Linked DNA regions of Bdellovibrio bacteriovorus. The protein of the gene in region 1 binds, or shares a complex with, the protein of each later gene. Links are inferred from orthologs where the notes say so. Each region holds a gene or a part of one and is shown in the gene's direction. Other genes may lie near its edges.

Evidence for each region.
Region 2: pnp (region 1) and rny share a complex: the UniProt entries of both Bacillus subtilis proteins name them as parts of the possible RNA degradosome complex. The link is inferred for Bdellovibrio bacteriovorus from one-to-one orthologs.

What each region holds. Positions count from the first base shown.
Region 1 is NZ_LUKF01000020.1:74,282-79,672, forward strand. Bases 1,023-4,003 are described here. They hold pnp (polyribonucleotide nucleotidyltransferase), read left to right. Parts: upstream 1,023-1,456; coding sequence 1,457-3,550; downstream 3,551-4,003. Other genes in these bases: rpsO (30S ribosomal protein S15), read left to right, coding at 1,083-1,352; AZI85_RS16800 (M16 family metallopeptidase), read left to right, coding at 3,621-4,003. In the rest of the region: 30S ribosome-binding factor RbfA, read left to right, coding at 1-15; tRNA pseudouridine(55) synthase TruB, read left to right, coding at 1-937; more of AZI85_RS16800, read left to right, coding at 4,004-4,892; dut (dUTP diphosphatase), read left to right, coding at 4,911-5,360. UniProt on the Bacillus subtilis protein: Involved in mRNA degradation. Catalyzes the phosphorolysis of single-stranded polyribonucleotides processively in the 3'- to 5'-direction. Necessary for competence development in Bacillus subtilis.
Region 2 is NZ_LUKF01000012.1:275,787-281,093, forward strand. Bases 1,346-4,242 are described here. They hold rny (ribonuclease Y), read left to right. Parts: upstream 1,346-1,959; coding sequence 1,960-3,525; downstream 3,526-4,242. Other genes in these bases: AZI85_RS08005 (cell division protein ZapA), read left to right, coding at 1,346-1,363; AZI85_RS08010 (5-formyltetrahydrofolate cyclo-ligase), read left to right, coding at 1,390-1,953; tyrS (tyrosine--tRNA ligase), read left to right, coding at 3,544-4,242. Also shown: AZI85_RS07995 (hypothetical protein), read left to right, coding at 1-334; AZI85_RS08000 (hypothetical protein), read left to right, coding at 347-934; more of AZI85_RS08005, read left to right, coding at 1,055-1,345; more of tyrS, read left to right, coding at 4,243-4,752; AZI85_RS08025 (2Fe-2S iron-sulfur cluster-binding protein), read left to right, coding at 4,764-5,171; AZI85_RS08030 (alpha/beta fold hydrolase), read left to right, coding at 5,222-5,307. UniProt on the Bacillus subtilis protein: Endoribonuclease that initiates mRNA decay. Initiates the decay of all SAM-dependent riboswitches, such as yitJ riboswitch. Involved in processing of the gapA operon mRNA, it cleaves between cggR and gapA.

The sequences.
Region 1 (5,391 bases):
TCTGATGACGAATAATCCAACAATTTTTAATGGTCTCTTGTTGGTTGATAAACCTTCAGGGATTTCCAGCCATGATGTCGTGGCAAGGCTTCGACGTATTCTAAAAACCAAAGCCGTAGGTCATTCAGGAACTTTGGATCCGATGGCTTCAGGTTTGATGGTGTGCCTTGTAAATGAAGGTACAAAACTCAGCCAATATATTCTTGAAGGTGATAAGGGTTACCGCGTGCGCGCCCAACTCGGTGTGCGTACAGACACTTTAGATACGACGGGTGAGGTTTTAGAAAAAGTCTCTGTCGAATTTCCTAAAGAGCGTATCTTGGCTGAAGCTTTCAAGCTTCAAGGCGAGATGGAGCTTGAAGTTCCCATTTACTCGGCGATCAAAGTTCAGGGTAAAAAACTTTACGAATACGCTCGCCAAGGTCAGGAAGAACAAGTCGTCATCCCTAAAAAAATGATGAACTTCTGGGATGTGGAAGCGGTTGAAATCGGTCCCGATTGGGCCGAGTTTGACATCAAATGCAGCAAAGGCAGTTACATCCGCACCTGGGTCGACCTTTTAGGGAAGGCTTTGGGGTGTGGAGCGGCGATGAGTTCTTTGCGCAGAACTTGGTCGGCCCCTTATCATTTACCTCAGGCACAAACCTTAGAACAGATTGAGCAGGCTTATACGGGAGCCCCTCCTTGGGGAACGGCTTTTGTGGGGATGGAGCACGCCTTGCCTCAGATCAAACGTATTCGTATTAAAGGGCAGGACAAAGTCCTTTTGGGGAACGGGCAGATCAGCCATGACTTGCGCTCCCAATTGATCACCGTCTTTCGCCCTTCTGAGGACCAATATGTCCAAGTTTTAGCTCAAGATACCGGGCATTTATTGGCTCTGGTGGGGCTTGAAGAGGGGCGCGGTTTTGTCCTAAAAAGGGTCTTTAAATATTAGGCCTGTGTCCTCTTTGCCTTGACCGGGGTGGGGATGCGGGGTAGAACCTTAAAACTTATAAACAACACTCTACAGATCGACAGCCATGACGACTGCGGGGTTTGTTTGAAAACTAAGCAATTTTTAAAAAGAACAGGAGACTTTAATGGCAGTCACTAAAGATACAAAAAACCAAATCGTTAAGAAATTCCAAACGAAAGATCTAGATACTGGATCTCCAGAAGTGCAAGTGGCGCTTTTGACAGCGAAAATCAATGATTTGACTGTGCACTTCAGCACTCACAAAAAAGATCATCACGGCCGTCGCGGTCTTGTGACTTTGGTTAACAAAAGAAGAAAACTTTTGGACTACCTACATCGTAAAGATGTGAAACGTTACCAAGACCTTATCAAGGCTCTTGATATCCGTAAGTAATCTGACATTCCTGAAGGGGCGAAGAGCCCCTTCAATCTTTTCCTCGACAGGAAATTCTCGTACACTCAGAGCATAAGGCTCTGGCATCAATTCAAGGAGATTTAATGAAAACGACTGTAACTACATCGGTGGGCGGAAAACAAATCACCATCGAAACAGGCCGTTTGGCAAAACAAGCAGATGGATCTGTTCTAGTCTCTTGCGGTAACAACATGGTTCTTGTTACGGCAGTATCTAGCAAAAAAGCCTCTGAACTAGATTTCTTCCCACTGACTGTGGAATATATCGAAAAATTCTACGCTACCGGTAAAATCCCAGGTGGCTACTTCAAACGCGAAGGTAAACCAACGACAGACGCTGTTCTGATCGCGCGTTTGATCGACCGTCCGATCCGCCCTGTATTCCCAGAAGGATACAGAAACGAAACTCAAGTTGTGGCGACGGTTCTTTCTGCAGACGGTGCATTCCCTCTTGAGATTCTTTCAAGCTTGGGTGCTTCTGCAGCTCTTCATCTTTCAGACATTCCATTCAACGGTCCAACAGCGGCGATTCAAGTAGGTCGCGTTGATGGTCAATTCGTGGCGAATCCAACTCCTCAACAAATGGAAAAATCCGACATGGATATCATCGTTGCGGGAACTCGCAATGGTTTGTTGATGGTTGAAGGTGAAACAAAATTCATCTCTGAAGCAGACGTTTTGGCGGCTTTGAAATTCGGTCACCAATCCATGATGCCACTTTTGAATGCGCAAGACGAATTGCGTGAAAAGTTTGGTTCTGCGACAAAACGTTCTTTCACTCCAGCGACTATCGACGCTGATTTCAAAGGACAAGTAGAGTCTTTCTTGAAACCAAAAATCGCTGCGGCTCTTGGTATCAAAATTAAGCAAGACCGTTATGCAGCAGCTTCGGCGGCGCAAGCTGAAGCAGAGGCGATGTTCCTAGCTTCTATCACTGACAAAGATCTTGCTAAACAACGCAAGAAAGAAATCGGCGCGATCGTTGAAGAGCTTAAATACAATGAAGCTCGTTCTATGATCCTAGACCGCAAAGTTCGTATCGATGGTCGTGACGTGAAAACGGTTCGCTCTATCGCGAATGAAGTGGGTCTTCTTCCTCGTGCGCACGGTTCTGGTTTGTTCACTCGTGGCGAAACTCAATGTTTGGGCACAGTGACTTTGGGAACAGGTGATGACGAGCAAATGGTGGACGCGCTTTTGGGAACTCAAAAACGCAAATTCATGCTTCACTACAACTTCCCTCCATACTCTGTAGGTGAAGTCGGTCGCTTCGGTGGTCAAGGTCGTCGTGAAATCGGTCACGGTAACTTGGCAGAGCGCGCTTTGAAAGCCGTTCTTCCTGATCACGAAAAATTCCCATACACAATCCGTATCGTTTCTGAAGTTCTAGAGTCTAACGGTTCTTCTTCAATGGGTTCTGTTTGTGCGGGAACTTTGGCGATGCTTGATGCCGGTGTACCTATCAAAGGGAACGTTGCCGGTGTAGCGATGGGTCTTATTAAAGAAGGCGATCGCGTAGCCGTTCTTACTGACATCTTGGGTGATGAAGATCACTTGGGTGACATGGACTTCAAAGTAGCGGGTACTCCAACAGGTATCACAGCTCTTCAAATGGATATCAAAATTGACTCTGTTTCTTTCGACGTGATGGAACAGGCTTTGGCTCAAGCTAAAGAAGGTCGCTCGCACATCTTGAACGAGATGGAAAAAGTGATCAAAGTAGCTCGTGGTCAAATCTCTGAATTTGCTCCTCGTATCGAAACAATCAAAATTAAACCAGATAAGATCCGTGAAGTGATCGGTTCTGGTGGTAAAGTAATCCGTGGTATCACGGAAGCTACGGGCGTTAAGATTGAAATCGAAGACGACGGTACAATCCACATTGCCTCTGCAGATCCTGAAGCAACTAAAAAGGCGATCGCTATGATCAACGACATCGTTGCTGAAGCTGAAGTAGGTAAGACTTATAAAGGTCGCGTTGTGAAGATTGCTGAATTCGGTGCTTTCGTTGAAATCTTGCCGAACACTCAAGGTCTATTGCACATCTCTGAAATCGCTAACGAACGTGTACGCGCAGTGACTGACGTACTTAAAGAAGGCGAAATGATTGATGTTAAAGTTCTTGAAGTGGACCGTGCAGGCCGTATCAAGCTTTCTCGTAAGGCTCTTCTTCAATAGCCGCGGACGCTGGCAGAGCGAGGCGGCCTAGGGGCCGCCGTGCTGAAACAGCATCTTTAAAAGAGAATCAATGACAAATACTAAGTTCAAAAAATCTGAACTTTCTAACGGGATCCGAGTGGTGAGCGAGCTTCATCCAGGGTCCCGTGCCGTTTCTATCAGTATCTGGGTTTTGACTGGCACTCGGGATGAGTCGCCAGAGAATGCGGGCATCTCGCATCTTCTTGAGCACTTGGTGTTTAAGGGAACTAAAACTCGTTCTGCCTATCAAATCGCAAAATCTTTAGAAGCTTTGGGTGGGGATTTAAATGCCTACACGACACGTGAATACACGTGTTACCACGCTTTGGTTCTAAAAGATCACTGGGAAAAGGCCTTGGATGTTTTGTCGGATCTGGTGTCCAACATGCATCTGAACAAGAAAGAATTCGACCTGGAAAAAGGCGTGATCTTGCAAGAAATCGCCATGTCCGAAGACAGCCATGAAGAAATCATTTATGACGTCTTCTATGAACAAGTGTACGGAAAAAATCCGTTAGCTCGTCCTATCTTGGGAACTCCAAAGTCTATCGCCATGATGAAACAAAATCAGGTGATGGATTATTATAAGAAAAACTACACCGGAAAAAACATCATCGTCAGTGCGGCCGGTTGCTTGGATCACGACGAGTTGATGGTCGGTATTGAAAAGCGCTTGGGAAAGAAAAAGCAGTCCGTGCTTAAGAATTCTCGTAAGTTCCCACGCTGGTTGAAACGTCGTCACGTCGTTGAAAAACAAGCCGAGCAAGTACACATGCTGATGGGATTTCCGACAGCAAGTTTTAAAGACAAACGTCGTTTTGAAGCTGTGATTGCGAACACACTTTTGGGTGGAGGTATGACTTCCAAACTTTATCAAAGTGTGCGTGAAAAAAGAGGCTTGGTTTATACAATTCACTCCAGTCTAAATACACATATCGATTCAGGAATGCTCACGATTTATGCGGGAACAGAAACGAAGAACGTCAAAAAAGTGGGCGATCTTATTTCTAAAGAACTGCAGAAGATTCGTAAGCAAGGTGTGTCTAAGGCCGATGTGGAGATGTTTAAGACTCAAGTTATTGGCAGCATTTTATTGAGTTCTGATGATATCGAAAATCGTATGACGTCTTTGGCGGTGAATGAAATCGTCTTTGGCAGCTTCCGTTCAGTTGAATCCGTGATTGAGGAAATCAAAGCGGTGACGGTCGACTCGGTGAATGATTATATTCGCGAAGAGCTTGATTTAAACGCTGCATCCGGGGTTTTATTAGGACCGGGCGTAACCGAGCTGAAAACTTGGTTTGAAGAACTGACTCTGTAATTGGAAAAGGATTTATAAATGCAAAAGCTCACAGTCAAAGTAAAGAAACTTGAAAACTTCCACGGTGAACTTCCGCAATATCAATCTTTGGGTGCCAGTGGTTTTGATGTTCGCGCGCAACTTGCGGGTCCGGTGATTTTAAATCCGGGCGAAAGAGCATTGATTCCAACAGGTTTGTCTTTTGAAATTCCACTGGGTTATGAAATCCAAGCTCGTCCACGCAGTGGATGGGCGGCAAAAAGTGGTTTGACGGTTTTGAATACGCCGGGAACTATCGATGCGGATTATCGTGGTGAAGTAAAAATCATCGTGATTAATTTGGGCAATGAAGCTGTGACAATCAGCGATCAAGAGCGCTGTGCTCAATTGGTGATTGCTCCAGTTCTGCAGGCGCAATTCCAAGTTGTTGATGAATTGGGAACTACCGAGCGTGGTGCTGGTGGTTTCGGTTCTACGGGACGCGCTTAGTTTTTTCTTTTAGTTTTTTAGTGGGGACGTA
Region 2 (5,307 bases), on another replicon or contig:
CACATTCCCGGGTGACGTGATCGCTTCGAAACACCCACGCTATCTGGTTTCGGCGCCGATCACGGCGGGAGATTTTGTCGCTGTTTTCCCTGGCGTTTACAAGGTCCAGGCAGAGGGAAAAAATCAAACAGCGGTCACTGTGAAAACTGGTCAACTGTCCCAGAATGCCTCAAACTTTGGATTTTCATTGAACGCGGTTCGTTCTTTCATTAGCCTAGACGGAGAAGACTGTTCAACGGCGCGTACTTGGAAGACAGATTCTCGCTCTTATTGCACCAGCGATTCGGCTGAGGGTTGTGATCGTTCTTCTGCGGAGAGCTGCGAACCCATGTAATGGAAAGTTTCAATGCGATTTGTAGTAAGTTTTATTATTGCTCTTGGGCCTCAGGTTTTGTGGGCCCAAGGTATTAAGCCGGTTTCTGTTTCCTACGAAAATCTGATGCGTTGTTTTCCTGAACTTCAGGACGAGCAGCTTTCCTTTAAAGTCGACCTCAATCGTTTGAAAGATATCTCTGACGAAAAATTCGTGACCTCACAATCGCAGCTGCGTCAAAGAAAGATCCATTACCTGGATGCTGAGAAGCAGGCCATGAACTTGATCTTGCGCACCAAGTTTTCTGGCGCAAAGAAGATGGAAACTGAACTTACTTTGCAGCAAGTCGACGAAAAGGGTGTTGTGACCAACGTAGGGCTGACGGCGAATCAACGCATCAACCCCAAACAGGACATCATCAATAACTTTTTGCTCAATGCGACGATCAAATCTGATGAGTACTCGTACAATGACACAAAGCTTAATGGCGTTCTTGCCACCTATAAGCGCAACTTCAAGGATGTCGAGGAGTATGAACTCCATGACAAACCGAACAAGCGCTCTGTGAGCTGCGAAAAGCAGAAAGACTTAGGCATTATTTGCACTTGTTCCAAAAAATAATCTGTTGAATATCGGACCGATAGAGATATACTTTTTCTTGTGTTGATCTAGGATTTTTCTAGAAATTTAAAAGGTTTAGAACATCGGTACTAACAAGATTCTGCAGCTATTGAGGTGCTAGTGACATCTGATAAAAAAACCTACAATTTTCTAATTGCGGGTGTCCCTTACAAATTAAAAACCTCTCATGACGATGCCACAGTCGAAGAGCTCGTCACATTTGTAAATAATAAAATGAATCAGGCCATGTCAGTTACCAAAAACGGTTCTTACCAAAACGCCGCTGTTTTAACAGCGATGAACTTGGCGGAAGAACTGATCCTTTTGAAAAGAAAAGCGCATCGTGAACTTGAAAAGTTGGAAGAAAAAGCGATGCAACTTTCCGTTGAACTAGAAAATTCCAAGAACAACAAGGTTTTGAACAACTAACTTTGTTTTGATCTCTTGGAGTGTCCATGTCGTTTCCTTGGAGCTCTAAAAAGGAATGTCGTTCCTTCTTTAAATCTCTTTGCGCCCGAGAGTTCGCGCAAGGTCTTGTTCAAAATCAACAGCAGCTTAATTCCGCTTTGCAGGATTTTTTTAAATCACAAAGTGGAGTGTGGGGAGCTTATAGAGCTCTGCCAGAAGAAGCCCAGGTGGAAGAGGTCTTTCATATCTCCCACCTGAAGTGGACTTTTCCGCGGATGCGGGAAGGTCATCTGGAATTCTTTGATGCACACAAGTTTGTGCTGGGACCTTACGGAGTTCTGGAGCCTGCTCCAGATTCGCCCGCGCAAGATCTCAAAGACATTCAAGGCCTGCTGATTCCCGGTTTAGTTTTTAATAAGAATGGCAATCGTCTGGGAAAGGGAAAGGGTTTTTATGACAAAACACTTTCTACTTACCAGGGGATCAAAGTAGGCGTCTGTTTTAACTTTCAAGTGACAGTAGACCCGATCCCGACCGAAGCCCACGATGTGATCATGGATTATTTGATCACAGAGACTGGTGTGGTCGATTGCAGGAAGTATCAGGAGTAAAGGATCATGGAGTTAGTAATCACCGCTATCGTAGCGTTGTTGTTGGGTGGAGCCATTGTTTTCATCATCAAGCGTGTTCAAGACGAAAATAAAAAGAAGTCAGCACGAGTAGAAGCAGATCGTATCGTTAATAAAGCGAAGTCCGAAGCTGCAAAAATCAAAAAGGACTCTGAAACCAAAGCCAAAGACTTTGAATCACGGGCCCGCAAAAATGTCGAAGCCGACATCCACAAACAAAAATCCACTTTGAAAAACAAAGAATCTCAGTTGGACCGTCGTTTGAAAGAGATCGAAGATCAGTTCAAAAGTAAAATGGAAGAAAATGAGCGTTATCTAAACACGCTGAAAGACCGCGAAGAAAAAATCGCGATCTCTGAAAATCGCATCAAGGATTTAGAGAAAAAAGGCGAAACACACATTGGCGAACTGAAACAAAAACTAGAGTCTGTGGCAGCAATGAGCCAAGACGAAGCTCGTCGCCAACTTTTGAACGCTCTTGAAGACGAAGCGAAACAAGAAGCTTCTAAAAAGATCGCACAAATTGAAGAAGAAGCTAGCAAAGAAGCCGACAAAAAAGCCAAACGCATTTTGGCAACGGCGCTTTCCCGTTTCGCTTCTGAGTATACATCCGAGCGCACAGTGAGTGTGTTGGCTCTTCCTAATGATGAAATGAAGGGTAAGATTATCGGCCGTGAAGGTCGTAACATTCGTACTCTAGAAGCTCTTTGCGGTGTGGATCTGATCGTCGATGACACTCCAGAGGCCGTGGTTATTTCTGGCTTCGATCCTGTTCGTCGTGAACTGGCTCGCCGTACGATTGAAAAATTGATGGAAGACGGTCGCGTGCATCCCGCACGTATCGAAGAGGTCGTTGAAAAACAACGCTCTGAGCTTATGAAGTCCATCAAAGAAGAGGGCGAACGCCACGTGATGGAATTGGGTATTCCAAACATGCACCCAGAACTTATTAAGATCATCGGTGGTTTGAAATACCGTTCTTATCAAGGTCAAAACGCTTTGAACCAAGCATTGGAAGTGGCGAACATCGCCGGTCTTTTGGCAGGTGAGATGGGTGTGAATGTGAAGATCGCACGTCGTGCGGGTCTTTTGCATAACATCGGTAAGGCTATCGATCACACGGCTGAAGGCAGTTATGCTTTCGTGGGTGCTGATTTCGCGAAAAAATACAACGAATCTGAAGACGTTTGCCACGCGATCCGTGCGCATGATGAAGAAGAAAAGCCGCACTCTATCCTTGCTTGGATTGTGCACGCGGCGTTCATCCTTTCGAGCTCTCGTCCGGGAGCACGCCGTCCGCAAATGGATTCTTTCATCCACCGTTTGGAAGATCTTGAAAGCATCGGTAACAGCTTCGATGGCGTTCTTAAAACTTTGGCTCTGCAAGCCGGCAAAGACGTTCGCGTGCTTGTAGAAAGCAGCAAAGTGACTGATGACCAAGCTGTGATGTTGTCTCGTGATATCGCTCGTAAGATTGAGCGCGAGATGCCACAGGCGGGTGCCGTGAAGGTGACAGTGGTTCGTGAAACTAGAAGCGTTGAACACGCTCGCTAGGAAAAGGATTTTAGGTATATGAGTTTTTTAGATCCTCGTGAGCAGCTTGAAAGAATCAAATTCGGTGTCGCTGAGTTCATCAACGACGAAGACATGCTCAAAAAACTTAAAAAAGGAAAGCCTCTTAATATTAAATTAGGGGCGGACCCGACTCGTCCGGACATCCATATCGGGCACACTGTTGTTATTAATAAACTTCGTACGTTCCAAGAATTGGGTCACAAAGTTTATTTCTTGATCGGCGATTTCACCGCAATGATCGGGGATCCGTCAGGAAAGAACACGACTCGTCCGATGTTGACTCGTGAAGAGATCGAAGAAAACGGTCGTACATACGCAAAACAAATTTTTAAAATCTTAGATCCAGAAAAGACCGAGATTGTTTACAACTCGTCTTGGATTGGCAAGATGACTCCGCAAGAGTTCATTAAGATGTCTGCGCAATACACAGTGGCGCGTATGCTAGAGCGTGAAGACTTTACGAAGCGTTACCGTTCCGGAACGCCGATTGGCATTCACGAGTTCTTGTATCCTTTGACTCAAGGTTATGACTCTGTGGCTTTGAAAGCCGATGTCGAGCTGGGTGGAACGGATCAAAAGTTCAATCTTTTGGTCGGCCGTGACATGCAGGGCTCTTACGGTCAGGAAGCGCAGTGTATTCTGACGATGCCGATTCTTGAAGGCATTGATGGCGTCAACAAGATGTCGAAGTCTTTGGACAACTACATCTCTGTGATCGATACACCGAAAGATATGTTCGGTAAGACAATGAGAATTTCCGACGATTTGATGTATCGTTGGTACGAACTTTTGACAGACATCACGGCTCATCAGCTTTCCCAGCTGAAAACCGATGTGGCGGAAAAACGCAAACATCCAAGAGAAGTGAAAGTGAATCTGGCGAAGTTCCTAATTAAACGTTTCCACTCGGAAGCAGCGGCACAGGCGGCGGAAGATGAATTCAACCGTATCTTTGTCGATAAAGGGCTTCCAGATGATGTTCCTGAGTTTACTACAGATGCGGAAGAAATTGGTCTTCCGGCGCTGATGGTGAAAGCAGGTCTTGTGGCCTCTAACGGTGAAGGCTCGCGCTTGATCCAAGGGGGCGGTGTGCAAATTGACAGCGAGAAGATTTCCGATCCTAAGCTTAAAATGAATTTGAAATCGGGCGAAAGCTTCGTGATCAAAGCAGGCAAGAAGAAGTTCGCGAAGATCATTGTTCGCTAAGCAGGTTTATTATGAAAATTAAGTTTCTACCGCAAAATATTGAAGTCGAGGGCTCTCCAGATAAGAGTCTCTTGCAAATTGCGACGGAAAATCACCTGGAGATTCGCTCTATTTGTAAGGGTGTTCCGTCGTGTGCGGAATGCCGTATTCGTATTCAGGAAGGCGAGGCGAATATTCTGCCTCCCAATAAAGCAGAACTCAGCCTTATCGGTACAAGTCACTTTATTGATGGACGTCGTTTGAGCTGCCAAGTGCGCTGCTTTGGTGATGTGACCGTGGATATGACCGAACAAGTTGAGAAGACCGAGAATCAAACGAAGAAAATTCGTGGTTTCCGTACTAATAAGCAGATTGAATCCAAAGCCGTGAACGACACGATGCTTTTAAGTGATAAGCCCGACGAAAAAGAGAAGAAGTAAGTCTTAAGTCCAGTGAGTCTTATCGGTTTTTTAACCGATAAGTAATCTGGATGTCTCATAAAATTACTTTCCGAGAACGCGGGCAAGGGCCCATTTTAATTCTTCTTCATGGTTATGGAGGAAGCGTTCACCATTG